3 regions of the Citrobacter sp. Marseille-Q6884 genome follow, and region 1 is predicted to be linked to each of the others. Evidence: predicted binding sites of a transcription regulator. Region 1 holds the regulator's gene; each other region holds the start of a gene.
What was found. Region 1 encodes LexA, which represses DNA repair genes until DNA is damaged. Its sites were predicted from a motif close to TNCTGTATGTACATACAGNA; they were not measured.
Positions count from the first base shown of each region.

Region 2: mutH (DNA mismatch repair endonuclease MutH) is a predicted target of LexA. The motif match lies at 1,978-1,997, and genes of this name have one in related genera.
Region 3: uvrB (excinuclease ABC subunit UvrB) is a predicted target of LexA. The motif match lies at 7,949-7,968, and genes of this name have one in related genera.

Region 1 covers NZ_CAMDRE010000001.1:1,440,476-1,450,538, forward strand. The annotation lists gene malM (maltose operon protein MalM) at 1-533, shown strand, start outside; gene ubiC (chorismate lyase) at 713-1,210, shown strand; gene ubiA (4-hydroxybenzoate octaprenyltransferase) at 1,223-2,095, shown strand; gene plsB (glycerol-3-phosphate 1-O-acyltransferase PlsB) at 2,156-4,576, opposite strand; gene N7268_RS06855 (diacylglycerol kinase) at 4,748-5,116, shown strand; gene lexA (transcriptional repressor LexA) at 5,226-5,834, shown strand; gene dinF (MATE family efflux transporter DinF) at 5,999-7,318, shown strand; gene N7268_RS06870 (CsbD family protein) at 7,453-7,662, shown strand; gene zur (zinc uptake transcriptional repressor Zur) at 7,707-8,225, opposite strand; partial or broken gene N7268_RS06880 (cupin domain-containing protein) at 8,341-8,828, shown strand; gene dusA (tRNA dihydrouridine(20/20a) synthase DusA) at 8,935-9,933, shown strand.
Region 2 covers NZ_CAMDRE010000001.1:198,720-208,782, forward strand. The annotation lists gene ptsP (phosphoenolpyruvate--protein phosphotransferase) at 1-999, opposite strand, end outside; gene rppH (RNA pyrophosphohydrolase) at 1,012-1,542, opposite strand; gene mutH (DNA mismatch repair endonuclease MutH) at 2,227-2,922, shown strand; gene N7268_RS00960 (TerC family protein) at 2,998-3,711, shown strand; gene ygdR (lipoprotein YgdR) at 3,856-4,074, shown strand; gene N7268_RS00970 (NADP(H)-dependent aldo-keto reductase) at 4,182-5,222, shown strand; gene lplT (lysophospholipid transporter LplT) at 5,291-6,484, opposite strand; gene aas (bifunctional acyl-ACP--phospholipid O-acyltransferase/long-chain-fatty-acid--ACP ligase) at 6,477-8,636, opposite strand; gene galR (HTH-type transcriptional regulator GalR) at 9,228-10,063, shown strand, end outside.
Region 3 covers NZ_CAMDRE010000001.1:2,693,418-2,703,480, reverse strand. The annotation lists gene N7268_RS12770 (lysylphosphatidylglycerol synthase domain-containing protein) at 1-830, shown strand, start outside; gene N7268_RS12765 (Bax inhibitor-1 family protein) at 883-1,587, opposite strand; gene moaE (molybdopterin synthase catalytic subunit MoaE) at 1,629-2,081, opposite strand; gene moaD (molybdopterin synthase sulfur carrier subunit) at 2,083-2,328, opposite strand; gene moaC (cyclic pyranopterin monophosphate synthase MoaC) at 2,321-2,806, opposite strand; gene moaB (molybdenum cofactor biosynthesis protein B) at 2,809-3,321, opposite strand; gene moaA (GTP 3',8-cyclase MoaA) at 3,343-4,332, opposite strand; molybdenum cofactor riboswitch at 4,320-4,465, opposite strand; gene yvcK (uridine diphosphate-N-acetylglucosamine-binding protein YvcK) at 4,856-5,764, shown strand; gene uvrB (excinuclease ABC subunit UvrB) at 5,854-7,875, opposite strand; gene N7268_RS12725 (ABC transporter ATP-binding protein) at 8,645-9,367, shown strand; gene bioD (dethiobiotin synthase) at 9,333-10,031, opposite strand; gene bioC (malonyl-ACP O-methyltransferase BioC) at 9,985-10,063, opposite strand, start outside.

The DNA of each region.
Region 1 (10,063 bases):
GTCTGGAAGGCGTAATGCGACTGACGCCAGCACTGGGCCAGCAAAAACTCTATGTTCTGGTCTTTACGACCGAGAAAGACCTCCAGCAGACCACGACCCTGCTTGATCCGGCGAAAGCCTATGCCAAAGGGGTGGGTAACTCTGTGCCGGATATCCCGGACCCGGTAGCCCGTCATACCACTGACGGCCTGCTGAAACTGAAAGTGAAAACCAGCACCTCCTCCAGCGTACTGGTCGGGCCGTTGTTTGGCTCCTCTGGTCCAGGACCGGTAACCGTCGGTAATACCGCAGCGCCTGCGGTGACCTATGCGGCTCCGGCGGCGGCCGTTGCCGCTCCGGCACCTGCCCCAGCGCCTGCGAAGAAAAGCGAGCCGATGCTGAATGACACCGAAAGCTACTTTAATAAAGCGATTAAGGATGCAGTCGCGAAAGGCGATGTCGATAAAGCGCTGAAGCTGCTTGATGAAGCCGAACGTCTGGGGTCCACATCTGCTCGTTCCACTTTTATCAGCAGTGTAAAAGGCAAGGGGTAACCGTTTCCCCGCAGTGCTGATTTGCAACAACTGGTGCGTCTCCTGGCGCACCTTTTTTTATCGTGCAATGCTATTTGTTACGCTTATGTTGCCTTACCGATCACTTAATCGTGTTTGCTCACCCCGTTATGCCTTTTCTGCGATACAATGCCCTCAGGTTATCAATCGGAGAGTAAGGCATGCCACACCCTGCGTTAACGCAACTGCGTGCGCTGCGTTATTTTGATGCGATCCCTGCGCTTGACCCTCAACTGCTTGACTGGCTGTTGCTGGAAGATTCCATGACCAAACGTTTTGAGCAGCAGGGAAAACAGGTCACCGTAACATTGATACGAGAAGGATTTGTTGGGCAAAATGAGGTGGCTGAAGAACTGACGCTGCTGCCGAAAGAATCCCGCTACTGGCTGCGTGAAATCCTGTTATGCGCGGATGGCGAACCCTGGCTTGCCGGGCGAACCGTGGTGCCTGAATCAACACTGTGCGGCCCTGAGCTGGCCTTGCAAAATCTGGGGAAAACCCCGCTCGGGCGCTACCTGTTTACATCATCGACATTGACCCGCGATTTTATTGAGATTGGTCGCGATGCAGCGCTGTGGGGGCGTCGTTCCCGCTTGCGTCTGAGCGGTAAGCCGCTGATGCTTACCGAGCTTTTTTTACCTGCATCGCCGTTGTATTGAGAGGAAATAAAGATGGAGTGGAGTCTGACGCAGAATAAGCTGCTGGCGTTTCACCGCTTGATGCGTACGGATAAGCCAATCGGCGCCTTACTGCTGCTCTGGCCGACGCTGTGGGCGCTATGGGTGGCGACCCCTGGCGTGCCACAATTGTGGATCCTGGCTGTATTTGTCGCTGGCGTCTGGTTAATGCGTGCCGCCGGCTGCGTGGTGAATGATTATGCCGATCGCAAATTTGACGGGCATGTCAAACGAACGGCGAACCGCCCGCTGCCCAGCGGTGCGGTCACGGAGAAAGAAGCCCGGACGTTGTTTGTCGTACTGGTGTTGCTGGCTTTCCTGCTGGTGCTGACGCTAAACACGATGACCATTTTGCTGTCGGTTGCTGCTCTGGCGCTGGCGTGGGTATACCCTTTCATGAAGCGCTACACGCATCTGCCGCAGGTGGTGCTGGGCGCGGCGTTTGGTTGGTCTATCCCGATGGCGTTCGCCGCCGTGAGCGAGTCAGTCCCGCTGAGCTGTTGGCTGATGTTCCTCGCCAACATTCTCTGGGCAGTGGCCTATGACACGCAGTATGCGATGGTAGACCGCGATGATGATCTGAAGATTGGTATTAAATCAACCGCGATTCTGTTCGGTCGGTACGACAAACTGATTATCGGTATTCTGCAGGTTGGCGTACTGGCGCTGATGGCGCTGATTGGCTGGCTGAACGGGCTGGGCTTCGGTTATTACTGGTCTCTGCTGGTGGCGGGCGCACTGTTTGTGTATCAGCAGAAATTGATTGTTGACCGTGAACGGGATGCCTGTTTTAAAGCATTTATGAACAATAACTATGTTGGTCTGGTTCTGTTTTTAGGACTGGCGATGAGCTACTGGCACCTTTGACGTAGTGCCCTCTGGCAACTCACCCTGACAAAAAAGCCGGTCTTTCGACCGGCTTTTTGATTACTCGCTCTGCGTTGCGCTCTCAATGGTTAAACGCACATCCGATGTCACCAGATCGGCCAGCATCTGATAGATCTTCATCGTTTCTGCTGGCTCCGCATCACCCGTATCGCTGATGTATCCCTCGTCGCGCAGGGTCAGCACCAGAGAACTGAACACCGCCTTATCGAAGAATTCCGGCGCGTTAATACCGTGCAGGACAGAAAGACGCTGAGCCACAGTGCGGCTCTCTTTCTCCAGCGTGCCACGGTTGATGGACGGGTTCGCACTCAGCAGCCAGAAGGTAATGGCGTAGCGCTGCAGCGTTTCGCGAGCACCAGCCGCCAGCAGTTGCAGCGTACGGGAGTGCGCTGGATTGATATGCAGCTCGTCGTTCTGCAGGGTGATCAGGCCCTGGCGCAGCATTTCATTCGCCAGTTCGTCAATTACCCCTGCAAGCTCATCACGCTCCCAGCGCAGGAACAGCTCTGCTTTCAGCATCGGGTACAGCGCTTCAATATGCTGCTGCAATGCAGCACGTGAAATACGACGGTGCTGCGTCACAATCGCCGCCATCAGTGAAGGCAGCACCAGCATGTGCGCAATATTGTTGCGGTAGTAAGTCATCAGTACCGCTTGTTCACGCGGCAGAATGATGATGTCACCGATGGTGTCTTTCTCGACCTCAAACTTGTTCATCTGCAAAGCGTGGTCGATCAATTCACTGGCGCTCTGTGCAGGAACAGTCGCATCCGCTGCGTAAGGTACGTTGCGCAGCAGGCTCAGGTAGCAATCGAGCTGTTCGGTTAATTGCTCGCGGGTCAGAGAACGCTGACGGGAAGCCAGCAGCGCGGTACAACACAGGTTCATGGCGTTGGCCGCGCCCGCGTTGTTAATACGCACCATCAGATCGGCAGCGATGTTGTTTACCGTCGGCGTCAGCCAGGCCGGGCGAATGGATTCGATCGGATCGATAGATTCGCGCCATTCCGGGACATGTTGATTCAGGTAAGTCATCAATGGCATCGGCTCGCCAAAGTTGACGTAGCCCTGACCCAGATTACGCAGCTTGCTTAAGCCACGCAGCATTTGCGGCAGGCTCTCTTTTTCTTTCGTCGCGCCACGCAGCTCTTTCGCGTACGTACCCACTTCCATCACGTGCTCGTAGCCAATGTAGATGGGCACCAGCGTGATTGGGCGTGTACCGCCGCGCAGCATCGCCTGAATGGTCATCGACAATGTGCCGGTTTTCGGGTCGAGCAGGCGACCGGTACGTGAACGTCCGCCTTCAACAAAGTACTCAACCGAGTAGCCGCGGCTGAACAACTCGCCCAGATATTCGCGGAAGACGGTGGAGTAGAGCTTATTGCCCTTGAAGGTACGGCGAATAAAGAACGCACCCAGACGACGGAAGATGGGACCCGCTGGCCAGAAGTTCAGGTTAATCCCTGCGGCGATGTGCGGCGGAACCAGCCCCTGGTGATACAACACATACGACAGCAGCATATAGTCCATATGGCTGCGGTGGCACGGTACGTAGACGATTTCATGGCCGTCATGCGCCAGCTGGCGAACACGTTCTGCATTGTGAACGTTAATGCCCTGATACAGTCGGTTCCAGGTGAAACCCAGAATACGGTCTGTCAGACGGATCATCTCATAGGAGAAGTTCGCGGCAATTTCTTCCATCAGCGCGATAGCATTTTGCTGCGCTTTATCGTGGGAGATTTTTTTACTGCGCGCTTCATCTTCTACCGCACGCGCGATCGCTTTTGAAGCCAACAGCTTATTAAACAGATCCTGACGGGCAGGAAGACGCGGACCCACAGCGGCTAAACGCTGGCGGGCAAAGTGCATACGCGCCACACGCGCCAGTTTCTGCGCAATAATTTTATCCGTGCCGTGCTCGTCTGCCATGCGGCGCAAGGAGACTGAAGGGGAGAAGCGGACAAAACTGTCGCGACCCAGCCAGGAGACAGCAAAGAATTTTTGGACGCCGTTTAACATGCGCAGTGGCGGATTCACCTCGCCTTTCTCGCGTCCGGGAGCGCGGCCAAACATCACCGATACCGGCACCATCTGCACATCCAGATCAGGATTGCTGCGATGAAGGTCGAGATAGTTGTGGAACAGCTTGATGGACTCTTCTTTTGGCGTGTAATAGGTGAAGACACGCGGGCCGCCGTGGATGAACACGTAGCGCGGCAACAGAGTCCCGTCGATTTCCAACGGTTCCAGGGGATCAGGAAGATCATGCGCCAGGCATTGGGCGCGTAGCGTGAGCAAGTCCGCTTTTGAGTTGTACGGTAAGACGTACATAATGGGACGAGAGGTGTCGAGCCCCAATTCCGGAGCGGGATCCGCCGGAATAGACTTGCTTTTTACCAGTACGCTTAATGGTAAATTCAGTAATTTGTAGTAAATTCTTGGCCAGCCGGACATAAACGATGTAAAGCCTCTGGTTAATAATGCAAATGCGCTGCAAGGATATCAGAAAGTTTAGTGAATTTCTGGTGTATCCCGTCATACTTCGCGCTGCGTTGTATCCACCCTGAAATAAAAAGGCAAACGGTACAACGACATTGACGCTAATAATGTAAAAAGGTTCTTTTGATGGCTAATAATACCACTGGATTCACTCGAATTATCAAAGCAGCGGGCTATTCCTGGAAAGGTTTTCGCGCCGCCTGGATCAATGAAGCCGCGTTTCGCCAGGAAAGCGTTGCCGTCCTGCTGGGCGTTGCAATCGCCTGCTGGCTGGATGTTGACGCCATTACCCGCGTGCTGCTGATTGGTTCGGTGATGCTGGTGATGATCGTTGAAATTCTGAATAGCGCTATCGAAGCGGTGGTTGACCGTATTGGCTCTGAATACCATGAGCTTTCTGGTCGGGCGAAAGATATGGGGTCGGCAGCGGTGCTGCTGTCTATTTTTGTCGCCCTGATCACCTGGGGCATCCTGTTGTGGTCACATTTTCGATAAGGATTCCAAAACTTCACAAATCTCCTGTTTTTTGTGCAGTTTGCGGTTCCAAAATCACCTTTAGCTGTATATACTCACAGCATAACTGTATATACACCCAGGGGGCGGAATGAAAGCGTTAACGGCCAGGCAGCAAGAGGTGTTTGATCTCATTCGGGATCACATCAGCCAGACAGGTATGCCACCGACGCGTGCGGAGATCGCGCAGCGTTTGGGGTTCCGTTCCCCAAATGCGGCTGAAGAACATCTTAAAGCGCTGGCGCGTAAAGGTGTGTTGGAAATCGTTTCTGGTGCATCGCGTGGTATTCGCCTGCTGCAGGAAGAAGAAGAGGGATTACCGCTTGTCGGTCGTGTTGCGGCGGGTGAACCGCTTCTGGCACAGCAGCACATCGAAGGCCATTACCAGGTTGATCCTTCACTGTTCAAACCGAACGCCGATTTTCTGCTGCGCGTCAGTGGGATGTCGATGAAAGATATCGGGATTATGGATGGCGATTTACTGGCTGTGCATAAAACCCAGGATGTGCGTAATGGCCAGGTGGTTGTCGCGCGTATTGACGATGAAGTGACGGTTAAGCGGCTGAAAAAGCAAGGCAATAAAGTTGAATTACTGCCTGAAAATAGCGAGTTCAAACCTATCGTCGTTGACCTGCGCGAGCAAAGCTTCACCATTGAAGGGCTGGCGGTTGGCGTTATTCGTAACGGTGAATGGTTGTAATTTTCTGCAGGCCGGATCGGGCGTTTACGCCGCTATCCGGCAACATGCCCGATGACGCGACGCTTATCGGGCCTGTGAAACATGAAAAACGCCGGGATAGGGCATTTACGCCGTCATCTGGCAATCTCACGTCTTTTTTCTAACTCCTTCTCAGGCTTTCCCGCATGCCTTTCTTTACCTCTTCCGACAAAGCTCTCTGGCGCCTCGCCTTACCGATGATTTTCTCCAACATCACCGTTCCCCTGCTGGGGCTGGTGGACACTGCGGTGATTGGTCATCTGGAGAGTTCTGTCTATCTTGGCGGTGTCGCCGTCGGTGCGACTGCGACCAGTTTTCTCTTTATGCTGCTGCTCTTTTTACGCATGAGTACCACCGGGCTAACCGCCCAGGCGTTCGGCGCGAAAAATCCGCAGGCGCTGGCGCGAGCATTGGTACAACCGCTCATTTTGGCGTTGGGCGCCGGGGCGGCGATCGCGCTGTTTCGTACGCCAATTATCGATCTGGCGCTGCACATCGTTGGTGGTAGCGAGGCCGTTCTGGAACAGGCTCGCCGCTTCCTGGAAATCCGTTGGCTCAGTGCGCCCGCCTCGCTGGCAAATCTGGTGCTACTCGGTTGGTTACTGGGCGTCCAGTACGCACGTGCGCCGGTTATCCTGCTGATTGTCGGTAATATTCTCAACATTGTACTCGATGTATGGCTGGTGATGGGTCTGCACATGAACGTCCAGGGCGCTGCGCTGGCGACGGTGATTGCCGAATATGCCACGTTGCTGATTGGCCTGCTGATGGTGCGTAAGGTACTCCACCTCCGTGGCGTCTCGCTGGCGATGTTGAAGCTTGCCTGGCGCGGCAACTTTCGCCGTCTGCTGGCGCTTAACCGCGACATCATGCTGCGCTCGTTGCTACTGCAACTCTGCTTTGGTGCCATCACGGTGCTGGGCGCGCGTCTTGGTGGCGAGATTATTGCGGTCAATGCCGTGCTGATGACACTGCTGACGTTCACCGCCTATGCGCTGGACGGGTTTGCCTATGCAGTGGAAGCACACTCCGGTCAGGCTTATGGCGCGCGAGATGGCAGTCAGTTACTGGATGTCTGGCGGGCGGCCTGTCGTCAGTCGGGGATTGTGGCAATACTGTTTTCGTTGATGTATGCCCTGTTCGGCGAACACATTATCGCGCTATTGACCTCACTGCCTCAGATTCAGCTACTGGCCGATCGCTATCTTATCTGGCAGGTTATTTTACCGCTGGTGGGCGTCTGGTGTTATCTGCTGGACGGTATGTTTATTGGTGCAACGCGAGCAGCCGAAATGCGTAACAGCATGGCTGTTGCAGCGGCGGGGTTTGCCTTAACGTTACTGGCGTTACCGTTACTGGGAAACCACGGTTTATGGCTTGCACTGGCCGTATTCCTGGCGCTGCGTGGACTTTCACTGGCTTTCATCTGGCGGCGTCACTGGCGTAATGGCACCTGGTTTGCCTGACGGGACGGTTAAAAATTCTGAATAGTAAATAATTCCCGGAATCACCGACTACACTTATTCTCACGCTCAGCAAAACATCATGTGTCTGGGCTTAGCACTCTCGCTATTCACAACCTAACGATGAGGACTTGATGATGAATAAAGACGAAGTCGGTGGTAACTGGAAACAGTTGAAAGGTAAAGTGAAAGAGCAATGGGGCAAACTGACCGATGATGATATGACGGTCATTGAAGGTAAACGCGACCAACTGGTAGGTAAAATCCAGGAACGTTATGGATATGCGAAAGATCAGGCGGAGAAAGAGGTCGATAGCTGGGAAAAACGCAACGATTACCGCTGGTAATTAATCCCTCCCGTCTGAGAGTACAAGGATGTACGCTCCCCCGCTTAACGCCCGACTTTCTTCTTCACCTGAATAGAGTGGTCATGCTGGCATTCGCCCGGGTGGCGACATGATTCTACTTCCACACAAACCGGACAGAGCCCATGTGCTTCAATGACGTTATGACGCAGGGCAAATCCCATTTTGGCTGCCAGCGTATGCATAATGTCTTCCACGCCTTCGGCACACTCTTCTTTTACTACGCCACAACGGTCGCAAATGAACATGGCTGAGCTGTGGGTCGGCTGATCGAACAAATGGCAAAGGACATAACTGTTGGTGGATTCCACCTTGTGCACGAAACCTTGTTCCAGTAAGAAATCGAGCGCACGATAAACCGTAGGCGGTTTGGCCTGCGGCTCGGTTTCCCGCAGCAGATCAAGCAGATCATAAGCGCTGATAGCACCTTCCTGGAGACTCATCAGACGCAGCACTTCGAGGCGTTGCGGTGTGAGCCGCACATTACGTTGCGCACAGAGTTTTTCAGCCTGGGCTAATAGCTCTTGCGTGGTGGTTTTGTCCATTTGACGCCTCGATTTACATGGAAGGGTGATTCATTACTTTATCATATTCTGCTTAAAACGCCGAGATCCCCCGCCGTGTGCTATACCTGACGCATCGCAATACTGGAAAATAAAAATGAAAAGACCTATTGTATTCGCCACTGGCGTGACGTGGAGGGGGCCGATGACTCTACGTATCCCGATAGCAATGAGCTTTTTTCGATTGGCGCGCCGCTTGCCCGCAAGCTGGGGTTAAGACGACTCGGTATTCACCACGAACGATTGCCGCCCGGTCGCCGCACTTCGTATCCGCATGCTGAAAGCGATGAAGAAGAGTTTATCTACGTGCTGGAAGGTTATCCTGAGGCCTGGATTAACGGTTATTTATGGAAGCTGGAGCCCGGAGACAGCGTGGGTTTTCCGGCAGGAACCGGCGTGTGCCACACGTTTATCAACAATACCAGTGAAGAGGTGCGCCTGCTGGTCGTCGGTGAAGCGAACAAAAAAGACAATCGTATCTACTACCCGCTGAATCCGGTCTATGCGGCGACACGTGAGGATCGTTGGGTTGACCATCCGCCGCAGTTTTTTGGCTCGCATGACGGTAAACCGGGGCGGAAGTAGCGTTTTCTGGAGGAGGTAGTGGGTATCCGCGACGAGGTGACGCACTATCGTCACGGTCTGTGCTATAGTAGCGCCCCTTTTTTAACCGGATGCTTGATTATTCGCCATGCTGCCTGAATCTCAGTCTACCGCTTTTCCTGCTCATCGTTTTTCAATCGCGCCGATGCTCGACTGGACGGACAGACATTGCCGCTACTTCTTGCGCTTACTCTCCAGCCAAACGTTGCTCTACACCGAAATGGTGACCACCGGGGCAATTATTCATGGCAAAGGCGATTATCTGGCGTACAGCGAAGAGGAGCATCCGGTCGCACTTCAGTTAGGCGGTAGCGATCCCGCTGCGCTGGCACAATGTGCGAAGCTGGCCGAAGCGCGTGGCTATGATGAGATCAACCTCAATGTGGGCTGCCCTTCGGACCGCGTACAGAATGGTATGTTCGGCGCCTGCCTGATGGGCAATGCGCAACTGGTCGCTGACTGCGTCAAAGCGATGCGTGATGTGGTGTCGATCCCGGTCACCGTCAAAACCCGTATTGGTATCGATGATCAGGACAGCTACGAATTTTTGTGTGATTTCATCAATACGGTCTCCGGAAAAGGGGAGTGTGAGATGTTTATCATCCATGCTCGTAAGGCCTGGCTTTCCGGGCTAAGCCCGAAAGAAAACCGCGAGATCCCGCCGCTGGATTATGCCCGTGTGTATCAGTTGAAACGCGATTTCCCGCATCTGACGATGTCGATCAACGGCGGCATTAAATCGTTGGAAGAAGCGAAAATTCATCTGCAACATATGGATGGCGTAATGGTAGGGCGTGAAGCCTATCAAAACCCCGGCATTCTGGCGTCTGTGGACCGCGAAATTTTTGCGGCAGCGACTGCCGATGCCGATCCTGTTGCCGTGGTGCGTGCCATGTATCCGTATATTGAGCGTGAACTGAGCCAGGGTGCGTATCTGGGGCACATTACCCGCCATATGCTTGGACTGTTTCAGGGGATCCCTGGGGCTCGTCAGTGGCGTCGTTACCTGAGCGAAAATGCGCATAAAGCCGGGGCTGATATTAACGTGCTGGAACATGCACTGAAGCTCGTTGCAGATAAGCGTTAATTTCTCACTAAAAGTTAGTCAATTTCACCACGCTCTGCGCACTGTCGCGGAGCGTTTTGTTTATAAATCAATGAATTAATTTTGGCATGGTTTTTGTAATGATGTGAGCAGCATTCATTATGGGAGAGCA
Region 2 (10,063 bases), 1.2 Mb from region 1:
AGTGGCTGAGAGTTCGTCGGCCACCAGAACGAAGCGTTCCGGCCAGGCGTTTGGCCCCTGGATCGAGTCGTCAAGATGGAACAACAGACGTTGACCAAGCGCGCGTAAGTCTCCGGCGCGCTCTTTCAGATAGCTATCGCTTAGCGCAGCGAACTGTTCGGCAAACTTTTCGATGATCGTTTTAACAGCCCACTCGGCCACCGACCCCTTATCCACTTCAGCAAACAGCTCACGGCGCAGGCGGGTATCGGAAAGCAAGTGCGAGTAGAGATCGAAGATCGCCGCGGTTTCTTTTTGTGCCCCGGCGGTAAAACGCTTGCTGTAGCGACGAAATTCGCTCGCCGCTTCTTCCAGCGCGCCGGTCAGTCGTTCACGCTCAAGGGCAGGATCCAGCGTTGAAGCCTGGTAGACCTGCTCCATTAACGGCAGCGTGGCATCCTGCCAGCCTTCTGCAATCGCGACGCCGGGTGCTGCAGGCAGCGCACGGATACGCGTCTGGCGATATTGCCCGAACAACGCGGTTAACTGCGATTGAGAAAGAATGGCGGCCATTTGCGTGGCGAGCGTGACGAGGAAAGACTCTTCGCTTTCATCATACTGGCGCAACTCGCGCTGCTGAACGACCAGCACGCCTAGTAACTGGCGGCGCTGAATGATCGGTACGCCTAAGAATGCGCGGAAACGCTCTTCTTTGACCGAAGGAATATATTTAAAGCTGGGGTGTTTTTGCGCATCAGCGAGGTTGATCGGTTCCGCCAGCCTGCCAACCAGGCCGACGATACCTTCATCAAACGCGAGTGCAACAGTGCGACCACGTGGTTTTTTGAGCCCCCGGGTCGCCATGAGGTAATAACAACGTCGGTCGTGATCGGCCAGATAGACCGAGCAGACCTCTGTATCCATCGCAAGACAGATGTCGGTAACCAGAATATTCAGCGCTTCATTCAGACGCGGAGCACTGGCCACCTTTTCGACTATTTCGCGCAGGCGGGTGAGCATAATTTGCGTAGCTTAACCTCTTTTACGTCTGTACGCAGGTGCGCTCTGCGGCTTCGGGGTACTTTCCTGAAGCGCCATGACAACACTTGCGAATTCTTTCATCACCCTGCGATAGACATCGCGTTTAAATGACACCACCTGTCGAACCGGATACCAGTAACTCACCCAGCGCCAGCCATCAAACTCAGGTGTACTACAGGTTTGCATATTGATTTCGGCATCACTGCTGATCAATTGCAGTAGAAACCACTTTTGTTTCTGGCCGATACAAACCGGCTTCGTGTCCCAACGCACCAAACGTTTCGGTAACTTGTAACGCAACCAGTTACGAGTAGAAGCAAGGATCCGTACATCTTTACGACTGAGACCCACTTCTTCGAAGAGTTCCCGGTACATCGCCTGTTCTGCTGTCTCTCCTGGATTGATCCCACCTTGTGGAAATTGCCAGGAGTGCTGACCAAATCGCCGGGCCCACATGACCTGCCCCTGGCGGTTACAAATTACTATCCCTACATTCGGGCGGTAGCCATCGTCATCAATCACCGGACTACCTCAACATAAACCTTATATACAAACGATTGTTTCACACTCCAGAGAGGCGGTAAACCACTCTGTTAAGGGCGCGGGATTCTAATAACAATTGAATAACTCACAGTTAAGGCCAGAGTTATAAACAGAGAAAGCCCTTCTCTCACGATTTTATTCACCTTTTCTGTGGATATAGTTGTGAAGAAGTACGGAATTACTATGGGAAAACCCAGAACAGTCTGAATAAGACATACGTCACACTTAAAAAATAGTCGTCTATATTCATTAAGTTAAAAGCAAATCCGACAGATAATCACACAGAAACGTGACGATCATCACGCATACGATCTTTGGGCTGATGAAAGATCGACCAGCGTTGGTTTTATCCACAGATTATGCCAATAAGTTAGGCACAATTTGTGTAAAAATTCGATTTTCGTCGCACGTCAAGGCTGTAAATTGAAACAGTAGTCGGGGTTTTTCACAGTTATCCCATCTTTCTGTGGATAACATGGTGTAAGATCCTGTTCATTGTCAGTGACCAGAATTGGAAAACCCGGTTTGCTGTTGCGCAACACGTCGAGTCGAAATCTAAAAACCAATATAAATCATATAATTGAATATAGCATGTGGAAAAAGATAAACTCTGTCCACACGGTATAAAATCATTGTTCATTTTTTCACCTAAGGGTTACCCCGATGCCACAACTCCAGCCATTACTTTCGCCTCCAGAATCAGAGACTCAGTTACTGACTCAGGCACGTCTGCTCTCGGGCTACACGTTGGGTGAACTGGCGGGGATGGCGGGTCTCGTTACGCCAAAGGATTTAAAGCGTGATAAAGGCTGGATTGGCGTGCTACTGGAGATTTGGCTCGGCGCCAGCGCAGGCAGTAAACCCGAACAGGATTTCGCCGCGCTGGGCGTGGAGCTCAAAACGATCCCTGTGGACAGTCTTGGCAGACCGCTGGAAACCACCTTTGTCTGCGTAGCGCCACTCACCGGTAATACCGGCGTTACCTGGGAAACCAGCCACGTCCGACACAAACTCAAACGCGTGCTGTGGATCCCGGTGGAGGGTGAACGCACCATTCCGTTGGCTGAACGCCGCGTGGGTTCGCCGTTGTTGTGGAGTCCGAATGAAGAAGAAGATCGGCAGCTGCGCCTGGACTGGGAAGAATTAATGGACATGATCGTGTTGGGTCACGTCGAACGCATCACCGCCCGACATGGGGAGGTTTTACAGTTACGCCCTAAGGCCGCGAATTCGCGGGCACTTACCGAGGCCATTGGTGCCAGCGGCGAGCCGATCCTTACTCTGCCGCGCGGGTTTTACCTTAAAAAGAACTTTACGCGCGCGCTCCTGGAGCGGCACTTTTTATTCCAGATGCAATAGACACAGCCTGCCCTTTCACCCGTCGCGTTCCAGGCCTATAATTACCGCTTCTTTTTTTTGGCAGGACTTTGTTCGATGTTATTTGCATGGATAACCGATCCTAACGCCTGGCTGGCGCTCGGTACGCTGACGCTGCTGGAGATCGTTCTCGGGATCGACAATATTATTTTCCTTTCTCTGGTCGTCGCTAAACTCCCGACAGCACAACGCAATCACGCACGACGCATCGGGCTGGCGGCTGCAATGATCATGCGTTTGGCATTGCTGGCGTCTATCGCCTGGGTAACGCGTCTGACAAACCCGTTATTCGAGGTATTTGGCGAGGCGATCTCAGCACGTGATCTGATCCTTCTGCTCGGTGGATTGTTCTTGATCTGGAAAGCCAGCAAAGAGATACACGAGTCAATTGAAGGTGAAGAAGAGGGGCTGAAAACCCGTGTTTCCTCTTTCCTCGGCGCAATTGTACAGATCATGTTGTTAGACATTATCTTCAGTCTGGACTCCGTCATCACTGCCGTTGGCTTGTCCGATCATCTGTTTATCATGATGGCCGCGGTGGTTATCGCCGTGGGTGTGATGATGTTCGCAGCGCGTCCTATAGGCGAGTTTGTGGATCGTCACCCTTCCGTGAAAATGCTGGCGCTCTCTTTCCTGATTCTGGTTGGTTTCACCCTGATTCTGGAAAGTTTCGATGTGCATGTGCCGAAAGGCTACATCTATTTCGCCATGTTCTTCTCTATTGCGGTAGAGACCCTGAACCTGTTGCGCAATAAGAAAAATCCTCTCTGATACACCGTTTCGCTCCCTGCAAGGGGAGCGAAACGTGACAGCACCGTCACCTTCTCACAGATTAAGATTTTCCTGCTTTTATCCTGCATAACTTCACGTTATTACTAAACTATTGTCAGACGCAGGCCATGTGAGGGTAAGCAAATGAAAAAATGGGCAGTTTTAATTTCCGCCGTAGGACTGGCTTTTGCCGTTTCTGGTTGCAGCAGTGATTATGTCATGGCGACAAAAGATGGTCGTATGATCCTGACCGATGGAAAACCCGAAATAGACGACGATACCGGTCTGGTGAGCTACCACGATCAGCAAGGCAACGCGATGCAGATTAACCGCGACGATGTCTCTCAAATTATTGAGCGTTGATGGTTGAGGTCAGCAACGCAGCTGGCCTTAACAATTTTGCTTCCCTTTTTCCCTTCCCTCAGCCATTTTTATAATCCTTATGTCGTGATTATAAAAAGGAAACGGCTATGCAATATCACCGTATACCCCACAGCTCGCTGGAAGTCAGTACACTGGGGCTGGGCACAATGACGTTTGGTGAACAAAACAGCGAAGCCGACGCCCATGCACAGCTCGACTATGCCGTCGCGCAAGGCATCAATTTAATTGACGTTGCCGAGATGTATCCGGTACCGCCTCGCCCTGAAACCCAGGGGCTCACAGAAACCTACGTCGGTAACTGGCTTGCCAAACACGGCAACCGTGAAAAACTGATCGTTGCCTCGAAAGTCAGCGGCCCGTCGCGTAACAACGACAGCGGCATTCGCCCCAATCAGGCGCTGGATCGTAAAAATATCCGTGAAGCACTGCACGACAGCCTGAAAAGACTGCAGACCGATTATCTCGATCTGTATCAGGTTCACTGGCCGCAGCGCCCGACAAACTGCTTTGGAAAGCTGGGCTATAGCTGGACAGATTCCGCGCCGGTGGTTTCTCTGCTGGATACGCTGGACGCGCTGGCAGAGTTTCAGCGGGCAGGAAAGATCCGCTACATCGGCGTTTCCAATGAAACGGCATTTGGCGTGATGCGCTACCTGCACCTGGCAGACAAACACGACCTGCCGCGTATCGCCACCATTCAGAACCCCTACAGCCTGTTGAACCGTAGCTTTGAAGTCGGTCTCGCCGAAGTCAGCCAGTACGAAGGGGTTGAGTTACTGGCTTACTCTTGCCTGGGGTTTGGCACCTTAACCGGTAAATACCTCAACGGCGCAAAACCGGCCGGCGCGCGCAATACACTGTTTAGCCGCTTCACGCGCTACAGCGGTGAACAGACGCAAAAAGCCGTGGCGGCCTATGTGGATATTGCGAAACGCCATCATCTCGATCCGGCCCAGATGGCGCTGGCATTTGTTCGTCGCCAGCCCTTTGTCGCCAGCACCCTGCTGGGCGCAACGACAATGGCGCAGTTGAAAACCAACGTCGAAAGCCTGTATCTGGAATTGAGCGAAGAGGTACTGGCGGAGATTGAAGCGGTACATCAGGTTTATACCTACCCTGCACCGTGATGAAGTCATGCGATGTTCCTGCCGGATAAGGCGCAAATGCGCCTTATCCAACTCACGCACTGTAGAGACTAATGGCGGCGTTGCCAGATCCACAGCGCCGTGATCGCCAGCGCGAACAGCGCGCCGAACCCAATACCAATGGCTACCGCCGGTATCCCCACCAGTACCGCCAGTGAGTAAATACCGAGCATTAACAGCATGGCGCTGTTTTCGCCCAGGTTTTGTACAGCAATGGCATTGCCCGCACCGACGCTTTTTTTGCCTCGCTCCTGCAATAGCGCATTCAGCGGCACCACAAAAAAGCCCCCCAGCATCCCGATAAGCATCAGCAGCGCGTAGGATGGAAGCAGCGCATGTTGCAGGGATAAGAACAGCACCCCGACGCCAATTAAGATCCCCGCAGGCATGCAGCGGGACACCGTTTCCAGCGTTACCAGCTTCGCTGCCGCACCCGCGCCTACCACAATCCCGATGGCGACCATGGCATTGAGGTAGGTCGGCGTGGCGTTATCGGTGATACCCAGCGCCACCGGCACCCACAGCACCAGCAGAAAACGTAGCGTCACGCCTGCCCCCCAGAAGAGACTGGTGCCGACTAACGAGAAACGCGTGTCGCCGCTACGCCACAATGAAGATGCCGCACAGAAAAAGCTGCGCGTCATTTTTCCCAGATGCCAGGACTGACCAGGACGAGCCGCAGCCAGCTTAGGGATAAACAGGTTTGCAACAACGGCACCGGCATAAGCCAGCGCGCAGGCAGAGAGCGCGGCGATCACATGCCAGTCGGCCAGTACGCCGCCCGCAACCGAGCCAAGTAAGATAGCCGCAATGGTTGACGCTTCCATCAGACCGTTGGCTTTCACCAGTTTGTCGCCGGTCGTCAGCTCGCCGAGAATGCCATACTTCGCCGGAGAGTAAGCCGCCGCACCAATCCCCACCAGCGTATAGCCGAGGAAGGGGTTAACACCGAAGCAGATGCTCGCTGCACCTAACAGCTTGAGGCCGTTAGCAAACATCATCACCCGACCTTTGGCAAAGCTATCCGCAATCTGCCCCACAAAAGGCGCAAACAGAATGTAAGCACCCACAAACACCATTTGCAGGATCGGCTGACTCCAGTCCGGGTAAAACTGCGCTTTCAGCAACGCCAGCGTGGCAAATAACAGCGCGTTATCGCCAAATGCCGACAGAAACTGCGCAGCAATGACCGACAACATGCCTTTAGACCAGATTGAAGTGTTAGTGTGTACTGACTCACGCATGTTGTTCTTCCGGTTCATCTACCCAGCGTTTCAGCGTCACAAAATCTGGCTTACCGCTACCGAGCAGTGGGAGTTGTTTCAGGTGCCGTATATCACGCGGTACGGCAAGTTCAGGAACGCCGTGCGCTCTTGCGTACTGCAGCAATTTTTCGCGGTTCAGCTCGCTGTCCGTGGTGAACAGCACCAGCGCCTCTCCTTTGCTGGCATCGCTCTTGATGGCCGTGGCGTGCATTTTGTCAGCTGAGACCGCCAGCGCCAGCTGCTCCACCATTTCAAGTGAGACCATCTCACCGGCAATTTTGGCAAAACGTTTGGCGCGCCCCTGAATCTGCACAAAACCGTTCTCATCAAAGCGCACAATGTCACCGGTGTCGTACCAGCCATGCTCGATAACACCCTGGGCATTTTCCGCCGTCGGCACTTCCAGCACGCCCGGTTTTTCAACGCGCAAATAGCCGCTCATAATATTAGGACCTTTAAGCTGTAACCGCCCACCGTCCTCAATACCTGGCACCGCCAGAAGCCGGGCATCCATACCAGGAAGGATGCGCCCTACCGTTCCCGATTTTGCCGCCATCGGTACGTTAATAGACACCACCGGCGCACATTCCGTCACGCCATAACCTTCCAGTACGCGCAGTCCAAATTTTTCCTGCCACAGCTGTTTGGTACTGTCTTGCAGTTTTTCAGCGCCCGCCACCACATAGCGCAGGCGGTGAAAATCATAGGGATGGGCAAACCGCGCGTAGTTACCAAGGAATGTCGAGGTGCCAAACAAAACGGTGCAGTTACGGTCGTAAACCAGTTCCGGCACAATACGGTAATGCAGTGGGCTGGGATAAAGGAAAACCTCAGCCCCGGTCAGTAACGGGGTGAACAACCCGACCGTCAGACCAAAGGAGTGAAACAGCGGCAATGCTGACATAAAACGATCGTCAGCAGTGAAATCAGCAATCGTTTTAATTTGTTCGACGTTCGCCAGAATACTCTTGTGGCTGTGCACCACGCCTTTTGGATTTCCCTCTGAGCCTGAAGTAAAGAGGATCACCGCGGCCTCTTCTGGCTGTTGCTTCACCTGTGCCAGATGCGGCATCAGCAGATGAGAAAAAATCCACAGCTTATCGCCCAGGGTCACATCAGCTTTTAAATCTTCCAGATACACCCAACGCACCTGAGTCAGTTGCTCCGGCAGATGCCAGAGTTTGCCTTTATCAAGAAACTGTCGGGAGGTAAAAATGGTTTTGATTTCAGAGGCCGTAATCGCGCTGGTTAATCCTTTCACACCCGCCGTGTAGTTCATCATTGCCGGGATACGTCGGCGAGCAATGGCACCAAAAATAACGGCAGCGCTGATCCCCGCGTTTGGCAGCATCAGGCCGATTTTCTCGCCTTCCGCGCTGTATTTTTCCAGGATACGGGCAACAAACAGCGTTTTTGTCAGCAATTTGCGATAGCTATCGGGGGTGAAATTAATGTCTTCAATGCAGTTTTTACCGGCGCCAAAGCGGTATTTCGCGGCCAGCAGAGATTCATACAGCGTTTCCCGCGGGCGCACAGCCATACGCGCTTCCATCATGATCTGATGCAGCATTTCACCCGCCATCTTGCGGCGATCGCGGGCGCGCGGCGCTTCTGGCATAGGTAATGTGGTGGGAGGCAAGATGTGAAGCCGGATATGCGGGAAGAGTCGCTGCTTCACCAGACCTTTCAGGCGGCTAAAGCGGGTCAGTTCAGCACCTTCAATGCGTATCGGAACGACCGTCGCTCCCGATTTGGCAGCGACAAATCCGGCACCATCATAGATTTTCATCAGTGAGCCGGTCGTTGAAATGCGTCCTTCCGGGAAGATAACCACCGGGCGGCCCTGCTCAACCAGACGCACCAGATGTTTAATCGACATCGGTTTGGTCGGGTCTAACGGCACGAAATCAATCAGCGGGGTGAGCCAACGCATATACCATTGCTGGCTGATGGAGGTGTAAACGGCAAAGACGGGACGAATCGGTAAAAATAGCGCCAGCAACATCCCATCAATAAATGAGACATGATTGGGCGTGATTAAGACACGCTCTCCCTGTAGCGCACGGATATCGCCCGTGACGCGAACCCGAAAAAGCACGCGAAACAGATTGCGAAAAAACCCTAATAGCATCTCAACTCCCTGTACCATCAATTATCTAAAGATGAATGGTGGCAGATTATACGAGTTGGGGGGTGGGCGCGACAGGTAAATAGAATCCCAAAAAAAACCTGCGCATCCGCGCAGGTTGGTGCAAGAGACAGGGTACGAAATGCGTACCGAATAATCTCACCAATCAATACCTCTGGGATCTTGATTGTGGCTGCCACGTGACAGATACGCCAGTACGAAAACGCAAAGGAATGAACCCAAATGCAACGAGTTGTGTAAATTATTAGTTACTGTTACAGATGCCATTCGGGCAAAAAAAAACCTGCGCATCTGCGCAGGCTGGTGTAATTCTAGTGATCAACTCGAAAGTCGATTTCACCTATCAATACCTCTGGGATCTCAACTCTAGCAATCAGTTCTGTTTTCTCACCAGCGAACAATCGCAACAGGTCATCGCAAAGTGTAAGCAAAGATTTTCATTTTCTATTTTCTGTCTTACTTCGCTCGTGCCCGCTCACATTTGCGAAGTCCTGACGGGCAATCTGCTTGAACAGCCAGCCGTTTTCCGTAACACTGACGGAATGTAAGCGTTTACCCACAACAGGTACTATCATGGCGACCATAAAGGATGTAGCCCGACTAGCTGGTGTATCAGTCGCCACCGTTTCTCGAGTGATCAATGATTCCCCCAAAGCCAGCGAAGCATCGCGTCTGGCTGTAATGAGTGCAATGGAATCACTCAGCTACCACCCCAACGCCAATGCGCGTGCGCTGGCGCAACAATCCACAGAGACCATTGGTCTGGTGGTGGGTGATGTGTCCGATCCGTTCTTCGGGGCAATGGTTAAAGCTGTCGAGCAGGTGGCCTACAACACCGGTAACTTCTTACTGATTGGCAACGGCTACCATAACGAACAAAAGGAACGTCAGGCGATCGAGCAGCTCATTCGCCACCGCTGCGCAGCGCTCGTTGTTCATGCCAAAATCATCCCGGACGCGGATCTGGCGTCATTAATGAAACAGATCCCCGGTATGGTGCTGATCAACCGAATTCTGCCCGGTTTCGAACAACGCTGTGTCGCCCTGGATGACCGTTACGGCGCATGGCTTGCCACCCGACACCTCATCCAGCAGGGTCATACGCGCATCGGTTATCTCTGTTCCAATCACACCATTTCGGATGCAGAAGATCGTCTGCAGGGCTATTACGACGCGCTGGCGGAAAGCAACATACCGGTTAACGACCGGCTGGTGACTTTTGGCGAACCGGATGAAAGCGGCGGCGAGCAGGCGATGACCGAATTGCTCGGGCGTGGTAAAAATTTCACGGCGGTCGCCTGTTACAACGACTCGATGGCGGCTGGCGCCATGGGCGTATTAAATGACAATGGCATCGACGTGCCGGGTGAAATCTCACTGATTGGTTTTGATGATGTGCTGGTTTCCCG
Region 3 (10,063 bases), 1.3 Mb from region 1:
ATTACAACCGCCTCGCCCTGCTCAGCGCCGTCGGACTGGTGATCATCAGCTATTTACTCTATGGCTGTTATGACCTGCTCGGGCGATATTACTGTGGCCATAAACTGGCGAAGCGCCAGGTGATGCTGGTGTCGTTTATCTGTTACGCCTTCAACCTGACGTTAAGCACCTGGGTTGGCGGGATTGGTATGCGCTATCGCCTCTACTCGCGCCTCGGGTTGCCTGGCGGTACTATCACGCGGATTTTCTCTCTCAGTATTACCACTAACTGGCTGGGCTATATTCTGCTGGGCGGGTTTATTTTTACTTTCGGCATCGTCCAGTTACCCGCACATTGGTATATCGATGAGGGCACGTTACGTATTCTGGGCGTGGCGCTGCTGTTGATTATTGCGGTCTACCTGTGGTTCTGCGCTTTCGCCAAACACCGCCACATGACGATCAGAGGCCAAAAACTGGTGCTCCCGTCATGGAAGTTCGCCCTTGTACAGATGGCGATATCCGGCACCAACTGGCTGGTGATGGGGGCAATCATCTGGCTATTGTTGGGTCAGGGGGTCAACTATTTCTTCGTGCTGGGCGTGCTGCTGGTCAGTAGTATTGCCGGGGTTATCGTACATATTCCTGCAGGGATAGGCGTACTCGAAGCGGTGTTTATGGCCTTGCTGGCAGGAGAAGAGATCTCATCGGGCACCATCATCGCCGCTCTGCTCGCGTACCGCGTGCTCTACTATTTTACCCCGCTGCTGTTGGCACTGGTCTGTTACCTGATGCTGGAGAGTCGGGCGAAAAAACTGCGGGCGAAAAATGAAAAGGCCATGGCGAAATAAAGGGGATTTTTATTGCCGGATAGGGCGTGACACCGCATCCGGCAACAGAGATTTAGCGACGATTACCAAAGATACGCAGCAGCATCAGGAACAGGTTGATGAAGTCCAGATACAGCGTTAATGCGCCGAGAATCGCGTATTTACGCAGGTTGCCGCTGTCACGCAGGTCGATCTGCTCGCCAATGTTCTTCAGCTTCTGTGTGTCATAGGCTGTCAGGCCGACAAACACGATCACCCCGATATAGGTCACCGCCCACATCAGCGCTTCGCTTTTCAACCAGAAGTTAACCAGTGACGCCAGTACGATACCGATCAACGCCATAAACAGCATATTGCCGAAGCCGCTGAGATCGCGCTTCGTGGTGTAACCGTACAGACTCATGATACCGAACATCCCGCCGGTCACCACAAAGGTGCTGGCGATAGACGAATAGGTATAGACGATAAAGATACTCGACAGCGTCAGTCCGGTTAATGCCGAATAGAGCATAAATAGCGTGGTTGCCATTCCGGCACTGAGCTTCTGCACCATTCCGGACAAGACAAAGACCAGCGCAAGTTGGGCGATGATCAGTCCAAAAAAGGTGATTTTGCTGGAAAAGACAAACATCATCACCGCGGGCGTATTCGCCGCATACCAGGCAATAAACGCCGTCAGTAACAATCCGCAGGTCATCCAGCCGTAGACCTGCGCCATATACGTTTGCAGGCCGGAACGGGCCTGTACAATGGAATCGGATCGTGGGAATCGGTCCATGACAATCTCCTGAATCAGTATGAGCCTACAACAATTGTACTCTACCAGCGTTTTGCTGCTAGCTTATCGCTGTCACGCGCGTCTACCCAACGCTCTCCTTCTGGCGTGGCTTCGCGCTTCCAGAACGGTGCGCGGGTTTTCAGGTAATCCATAATGAACTGACCGGCATCAAACGCACTGCTGCGATGCGCGCTGGTCACGCCGACGAAGACGATCTCATCTCCAGGCCACAATTCGCCGATGCGATGAATCACCGTCACACGCCCCAACGGCCAACGCCCGCGCGCCTCTTCAACGATCTCCGCCAGCGCTTTTTCCGTCATGCCTGGATAGTGTTCCAGTGTCAACGCCTGGACGCTGTCGCCGAGGTTGTGATTACGGACTTTACCGGTAAACGTGACCACTGCGCCGTCTTCATCGCGCTCTGCCAGCCAGGGATACTCTTCCCCAACGCTGAACGGCGCATGTCCAACTACTATCCGCGTTTCCGCCATATCAGCCTCCGGTTACCGGTGGGAAGAAGGCCACTTCATCCCCTGATTTTACGGGACTGTCAAAGCTGACCAGCGTCTGGTTTACCGCCGCCAGTAGCTTGCCGTCTTCCAGAGCCAGCGCCCAACGATCGCTTTTGGCCGCCAGATGCTGGCGCAGCGCCTCAACCGTCGAAAACTCTGCCGCAACCTCTACCGTATCCGTACCCACCAGCTCTCGCACCTGGGCGAAGAAAAGTACTTTAATCATGTGCATCCGCCTTAAAGTCGCCTGACTTGCCGCCGCTTTTCGCCAGCAAGCGTACCGGACCAATCACCATATCCTTTTGTACCGCTTTGCACATGTCGTAGATGGTCAGCGCCGCCACGGAAGCCGCGGTTAAGGCCTCCATTTCGACGCCAGTTTTGCCCGTTAAACGACACAGCGATTCAATACGTACGCGGTTGTGCTCTGGCTCGGCATGCAGATTAACTTCAACCTTGCTCAGCATCAGTGGGTGACACAGCGGAATGAGATCCCAGGTCCGTTTGGCTGCCTGAATACCCGCAATTCGGGCGGTCGCGAAGACATCACCTTTGTGGTGGCTGCCGTCGATAATCATTGCCAGGGTTTCGCTACGCATGGTGACAAAGGCTTCAGCACGCGCCTCGCGTACGGTTTCCGCTTTGGCAGAAACATCCACCATGTGCGCTTCGCCAGCGGCGTTAATATGAGTCAGTTGCGACATACTTATTTCTTCAAATGTGGGTGGAAGTTACACGGACGAGTGCGGGCATCGAGCTGCGGCGCAATGATATTTTCCCAGGCGGTACGACAGGCTTTTGTCGAACCCGGCATGGCAAAAATCAGCGTTTTATTGGCCACCCCGGCAATCGCACGGGATTGCAGCGTCGCGGTACCGATCTCTTCGAAAGAGAGCATACGGAACACTTCGCCAAACCCTTCCACTTCTCTGTCGAACAGCGGCAGCAGGGCTTCCGGCGCCTGGTCACCTTCAGTCAACCCGGTGCCACCCGTAATGAGCACCACCTGGACGTCGTCGCTGGCAATCCAGGCTGAGACCTGGGCACGAATAGCGTAACGGTTTTCTTTGACAATCGCTTTATCCACTACCTGATGACCCGCTTCAAGCGCCGAGTCTCGCAGATAATGACCGGAGGTGTCGTCTTCTTCGCCACGACGACTGGAAACAGTAAGAATAGCAATGCGTGTCGGGATAAATTCAGCGCTTACCTGACTCATCTTTAATCTCCTTTTTGTAGATTAGCCGCCGATATACGAGAGGTTTTGTGTAATACCCGTATTATTCTGATGCAGAAAATGGGTCTGCTTTTTCTCCAGCAGCGCGGTCGAAATACGTTCTTCCAGCGCGGACTGTTGCGCGTCATCTTCCAGCAAATCACGCAGGCTAACGCCGCCTTCACCAAATAAACACAGATGAAGTTTGCCAACAGAGGAAACGCGCAGACGATTACAGGTGGCGCAAAAGTCTTTCTCATAAGGCATGATCAGACCAATTTCGCCCGCATAATCAGGGTGGCAGAACACCTGAGCCGGGCCGTCGCTGCGCTGGCGGAGCTGGTGGATCCAGCCACGACGCAGCAATTCATCGCGCAGTACCTGCCCGGAAATATGGTGTTTACGAAAGAGAGAACTGCCCTCGCCGGTTTCCATCAGCTCAATAAAACGCAGTTGAATTGGACGCGGCTGAATCCAGGCGAGGAAGGTATCCAGTTGATGATGGTTTACATCGCGCATCAGCACGGTGTTCACCTTTACTTTTTCGAAACCGGCATCGAATGCGGCATCAATGCCCGCCATCACCTGTTGAAATTTATCTTGTCCGGTAATGGCATGAAACTGACGCGCATCCAGGCTATCGACGCTGACGTTAAGCGCCGTCAGTCCTGCATCCCGCCATGTCGCTGCATCACGTGCCAGGCGATAACCGTTCGTGGTGACCGCAATCTGACGAATAGCATCGTTTTCACGCACGGCGGCGATGATGTCGGTAAAGTCGCGACGCAGTGACGGTTCACCTCCCGTCAGACGCACTTTTTCCGTTCCCAGACTGGCGAACGCACGCGTGACGCGGCGAATTTCATCAACGGTCAGAAAGCCGTTATTGGTGACGCCACCAGGCTTGTAGCCATCCGGCAGACAGTAGGTGCAACGAAAGTTACACACATCGGTAATCGACAAACGTAAGTAATAAAACTTACGTGCGAAAGCATCGGTAAGTTGAGAGCCCATGTACACCTTTCCAAATACGGGAGACGAAGTCATTTCTTCCTTCGCCCTGGTGACAATCTCATCGAAGCCTTGTCACGGCCAAAGCACCGTATCATTAGACCCAGGTGCAGTGGCTAGAGTGTTTATACTCGTCATACTGTGCGTTGCAGATGCGTTGGCTTCGTTCGTTCACCTCAGTCACGTACTGATGTACGCTCCAGGGGATTCTCTCCCTCACCGCCTTCCTGCAACTCAAACTATTTAGAGTACTTGTGGTTATGCCGATACTAGCGTGTAAATGACGGTTTTGCCATGTACACTTTCGCTATATAAACACATACATAACGACATGATCGTGCAATTTAGCTACAGAATATGCAAAAACCACAGTTTTGCATTGATATACATCATCTTGCTATCAGGTGGAGATCGTCAGAAAGGAGTAGATCGTAGTAAATTATTTGCGCGTAAACACGCTGGCTAATTGCTGAAAACCCGTAATTTACGCTACTGTTACGCAGATCAATTGATATCAGGAAAATATATGCGTACTCGCACGCTGGCGGATCTGGATCGCGTTGTCGCTCTCGGCGGAGGGCATGGATTAGGGCGCGTTCTCTCTTCACTTTCTCCATTGGGTTCACGCCTGACGGGTATCGTCACCACCACCGATAATGGCGGTTCCACAGGGCGAATCCGTCGCTCTGAAGGGGGTATCGCCTGGGGAGACATGCGTAACTGTCTGAACCAGTTAATTACCCAACCAAGCGTTGCATCCGCGATGTTTGAGTATCGTTTTGGCGGTAACGGCGAACTTTCCGGGCATAACCTCGGAAATCTGATGTTAAAGGCGCTCGACCACCTGAGCGTGCGGCCTCTGGAGGCCATCAATTTAATTCGCAGCCTGTTGAAAGTGGATGCGCATTTAATTCCAATGTCAGAACTGCCGGTGGATCTGATGGCTATCGACGATCAGGGGCATGAGGTCTATGGCGAAGTGAATATCGACCAGCTCACTATCCCCCCTCAGGAACTGATGCTGTCGCCAAAGGTTCCCACGACGCGGGAAGCGGTTGAAGCTATCGCTGAAGCGGATCTCATCCTGATTGGGCCAGGCAGTTTTTACACCAGCCTGATGCCCATTCTGCTCCTTGACGACATGGCGCAGGCATTACGGCGCACACCGGCTCCGATGGTCTATATCGGCAATCTGGGGCGTGAATTAAGCCTGCCAGCCGCCAGTCTGACGCTTGCCGATAAGCTGGCAATCATTGAGCAATACGTGGGCAAGAAGGTGATTGATGCGGTGGTTGTCGGGCCAAAAGTGGATGTTTCCGCCGTCACCGACCGCGTGGTGATTCAGGACGTGCTGGAAGCCAGCGATATTCCCTACCGCCATGACCGCCAGTTGCTGCACACCGCGCTGGAGAAAGCGGTACAGGCACTGGGTTGAATGGAATGGCCTGAAGGCGCGCAGCGTTCAGGCCGACAAAACGTCTGCTGTCAGCCGGATAAAGGGTTTACCCGCCATCCGGCATGAGCTTAAGACGCTGCGATAAACAGTTCCCGCAACTGATGCAACTGGTCGCGAATCGTCGCCGCTTCTTCAAACTCCAGGTTCTGCGCATGCTGCATCATCAGCCCTTCCAGCTCATGAATTTTCTGCTGCAGCGCCTTCGGCGTCATATCCAGTTCGACCACCTCAGCCTTCGCGCCTGCACGAGACTTACCTTTCCCTTTAGCCTTGGTTTTCGCAATATTCTGACCCAGCGCCAGAATATCGACCACTTTCTTGTTCAGCCCCTGAGGCGTAATACCGTGCGCTTCGTTGTATTGTTGCTGCTTCTCGCGACGACGTTCGGTTTCACCGATCGCCTTCGCCATTGACGCGGTAATTTTGTCACCGTAGAGAATCGCTTTACCGTTGATGTTACGTGCCGCACGTCCAATGGTCTGGATAAGCGAACGCTCAGAACGCAGGAACCCTTCTTTGTCTGCGTCCAGAATCGCCACCAGCGAGACCTCAGGCATGTCCAGCCCCTCACGTAACAGGTTGATGCCGACTAACACGTCAAACTCACCCAGACGCAGGTCACGGATGATTTCCATGCGCTCCACGGTGTCGATGTCCGAGTGCAGGTAGCGCACCCGCTCGCCGTGCTCTTCGAGGTATTCCGTGAGATCTTCAGCCATCCGCTTGGTCAATGTCGTGACCAGTACGCGTTCGTTGATCGCTGCACGGAGACGTATTTCAGAAAGCAGATCGTCAACCTGCGTCGCCACCGGACGCACTTCAATCACCGGGTCTAACAGGCCGGTCGGTCGTACCACCTGATCAACCACTTCATCACCGGATTTTTCCAGTTCATAGTTGCCCGGCGTCGCGGAAACGTAGATGGTTTGCGGCGCCAGAGCTTCGAACTCTTCAAACTTCAACGGTCGGTTATCCAGCGCAGACGGCAGACGGAATCCGTATTCGACCAGAGTCTCTTTACGCGCCCGGTCGCCGCGATACATCCCGCCGATTTGCGGAATGGTCACGTGGGATTCATCCACCACCAGCAAGCCATCAGCAGGCAGGTAGTCAAACAGCGTCGGCGGTGGCTCGCCCGGACCACGCCCGGACAAGTAGCGGGAATAGTTTTCAATGCCCGAGCAGTATCCCAGTTCGTTCATCATTTCCAGATCGAACTGCGTACGCTGGCTTAAGCGCTGTTCCTCCAGCAATTTGTCGTTTGCCAGCAGGACTTTACGCCGGTCTGCCAGCTCGACTTTAATTTCTTCCATCGCCTGCACAATACGTTCGCGTGGCGTCACGTAGTGTGTCTTCGGGTAAATGGTATAGCGGGGAATGGTGGATTCAACGTGCCCGGTTAACGGGTCAAACAGCGATAAACGCTCAACTTCTTCGTCAAACAGTTCCACGCGCAGCGCAATGTCATCCGATTCAGCCGGGAAGATGTCGATCACTTCACCGCGCACACGGAAAGTACCGCGCTGAAACGCCTGATCGTTACGGGTATATTGCAGTTCCGCCAGACGGCGCAGGATCGCACGCTGATCGATAATCATCCCCACCGTCAGGTGCAGCATCATCTTCAGGTACAGGTCCGGGTCCCCCAGACCATAGATCGCGGAAACGGAGGCCACGACCACCACATCCCGCCGCTCCAGCAGCGCCTTGGTGGCCGACAGTCGCATCTGTTCAATGTGTTCGTTGACCGAGGCATCTTTCTCGATAAAGGTGTCGGAGCTCGGCACATACGCTTCCGGCTGATAATAGTCGTAGTAAGAGACGAAATACTCCACTGCGTTATCTGGGAAGAACTCTTTCATCTCACCGTATAACTGCGCGGCCAGCGTCTTGTTCGGCGCCAGCACCATGGTCGGACGCTGTAAGTCCGCAATCACGTTAGCGATGGTGAATGTTTTCCCTGACCCCGTTACGCCCAGCAGCGTCTGATGCGCCAGACCATCCTCCAGCCCCTCTTCCAGACGACGGATCGCCTCAGGCTGATCGCCAGAGGGTTTAAAAGCGGAATTCAGTTTGAACGGTTTACTCATGAGCAGCTACCTGAAGCAATGGGCGGGCAGGTGTGTAATTTTACTCGCAGTGGTATATTTTGCCAGTAAAATATACTGGATGAAAAAACAGTAACACGCCAGAATATTTCTGTTACGCCATGAGAAACCCCGTCACTACGGGTGAAAATTTCGGCACCGGCGAGATAAAACACCAGCAAAAATGTGTTATCCCCAGACCTATGACTTTTTTAACATTTGTCAAGCGACCCGATGAAAGTTTTGTGGCAATACATGACACTTCTGCGACAGCCATTGCTTTTATCTAACCACCTGTATTTTAATGACTATTCTTTTGAGCCGTCTTTCGCACCAATTTAGTCGCAGGCCGCGTCTTCTCTCGCTTACATTGTGTTTTCTAACTCTAATGCACAAGGTTATCCACAGGAATAGTGGATAACTGTCTGCAGCCCGTGCTGACTGCCGCCTGGCAAAAACACGCCTCAGCCCTTTTTGGGTGGCGTAAAAAAAAATTATCGCTATTTTTTGATATTTATCAGCTAACGAAGCGGCATGTCGCCGCCGAGATCTTGCTCGCATTTTCACCATTTTGTTGTCTGCACCACCATGATGCCCGGAAGCACTGACACTGTGCGCACATGGGCCAGAAATCGTGCCCGCCCGTGAAATAACACCGCGCAGATGATGTATGCCGCTGTTTTGCTTCCGGGTTCCTCTTCTGGCAAGGGATTTGCACTTTTCTACCGACACTCGGCCCGTGAGGCGGATAACATCATGTTGGAGAAAAACCATGTTGAGTCTTCGCGCAGTGAATCACTATTACGGCAACCAGCACTCGCTTTGGAATGTGGATCTCGACCTGCCGCCCGGTAAGTGTACCGGGGTACTGGGGCTGCCAGGGATGGGAAAGACCACTCTGATCAATTGCATCACCGGTCATTTACCGATCGAAAGCGGCACGATGTTCTGGCATCAGGCCGGTGCACCGCCGTGCGATCTGCGGCCCATGCCGGCGGCAAATCGCACCGCGTTGGGTATTGGCTATGTGTCGCAAGAGCGGCGAATATTTTCGCAACTGACAGTTGAGGAAAATCTGCATATTGCGCGAAAAGCGGTTGGGGGTTGCGAGGCGATGAGCAGCAGCGATATATACCGTCTCTTTCCCCAGCTGTACGTTCTGCGTGGTCATAAAAGCGCTACGCTGTCGGATGATAATCAGCACCAGCTGGCGCTCGCCAGCGCTCTGGCTACGCGTCCGCGTCTGCTGATCCTTGATGAACCCACGCGCGGGACAGGTCAGGCGTATATCCACAAATTAGGCAATCTGATTGTACGGTTGAGCCAGGAACTGGGTATCGCGATTATGCTTGCGGAGCAAAGTCTGCCCTTTATTCGTCGGGTCGCCGACTGTTATTGCCTGTTACACCGCGGGCGTAATGTTGCCCAGGGCGCGATGGCGCAGTTCAGCGACCCACTGATTAACGGCTGGGTGCCGCCAGAGACAGAGCGCTGAGATCGAGATAATGGCCTGTTGATGCCTGCTCTGGCGCTTCCGCCAGCCAGGGGATCTCTCCCAGCAAGGGCGCCGGGAGAGAACGCGTCAACGTCGCCATGTATTCAGCATGACGTTTACCCGGTGGCATCACATCATTGGCGACCCATCCGGCCAACGTCAGCCCGGCCTGCTGCACCGCCTGCGCAGTCAGGATAGCATGGTTGATACAACCCAGCTTGACGCCAACCACCAGAATGACCGGTAATTGTTCAGCTTGCACCCAGTCAGAAAAACTCAGCGTCGGTGAAAGCGGGGTGAACCACCCGCCAGCCCCTTCCACCAGAACCCAGTCGGCCTGCGCTTCCAGCGCGCGTAACCCGGCAGACATCACCGGAGCCAGAATCGGCCTTCCTTCGTCCGCACTGATGATGTGTGGCGACGTCGGTTCAGCAAAGGTGTAGGGATTGATATCCGCATAGTCTACGGCCAGTGTACTGTTGCGCTGCAAAGCCAGCGCATCACTGTTACGCAACCCCTCGGGGGTCATTTCACTGCCCGACGCCACCGGCTTATAACCGACAGTCCGGTACCCTGACTTGCCGGCGGCCTGTAACAGTGCGCAGCTGGCGATCGTTTTACCGACCTCGGTGTCCGTCCCGGTGACAAAATAGGTTTTGGTCACGTTGAATTACTCCCAAAAAAAGATGATAAGTC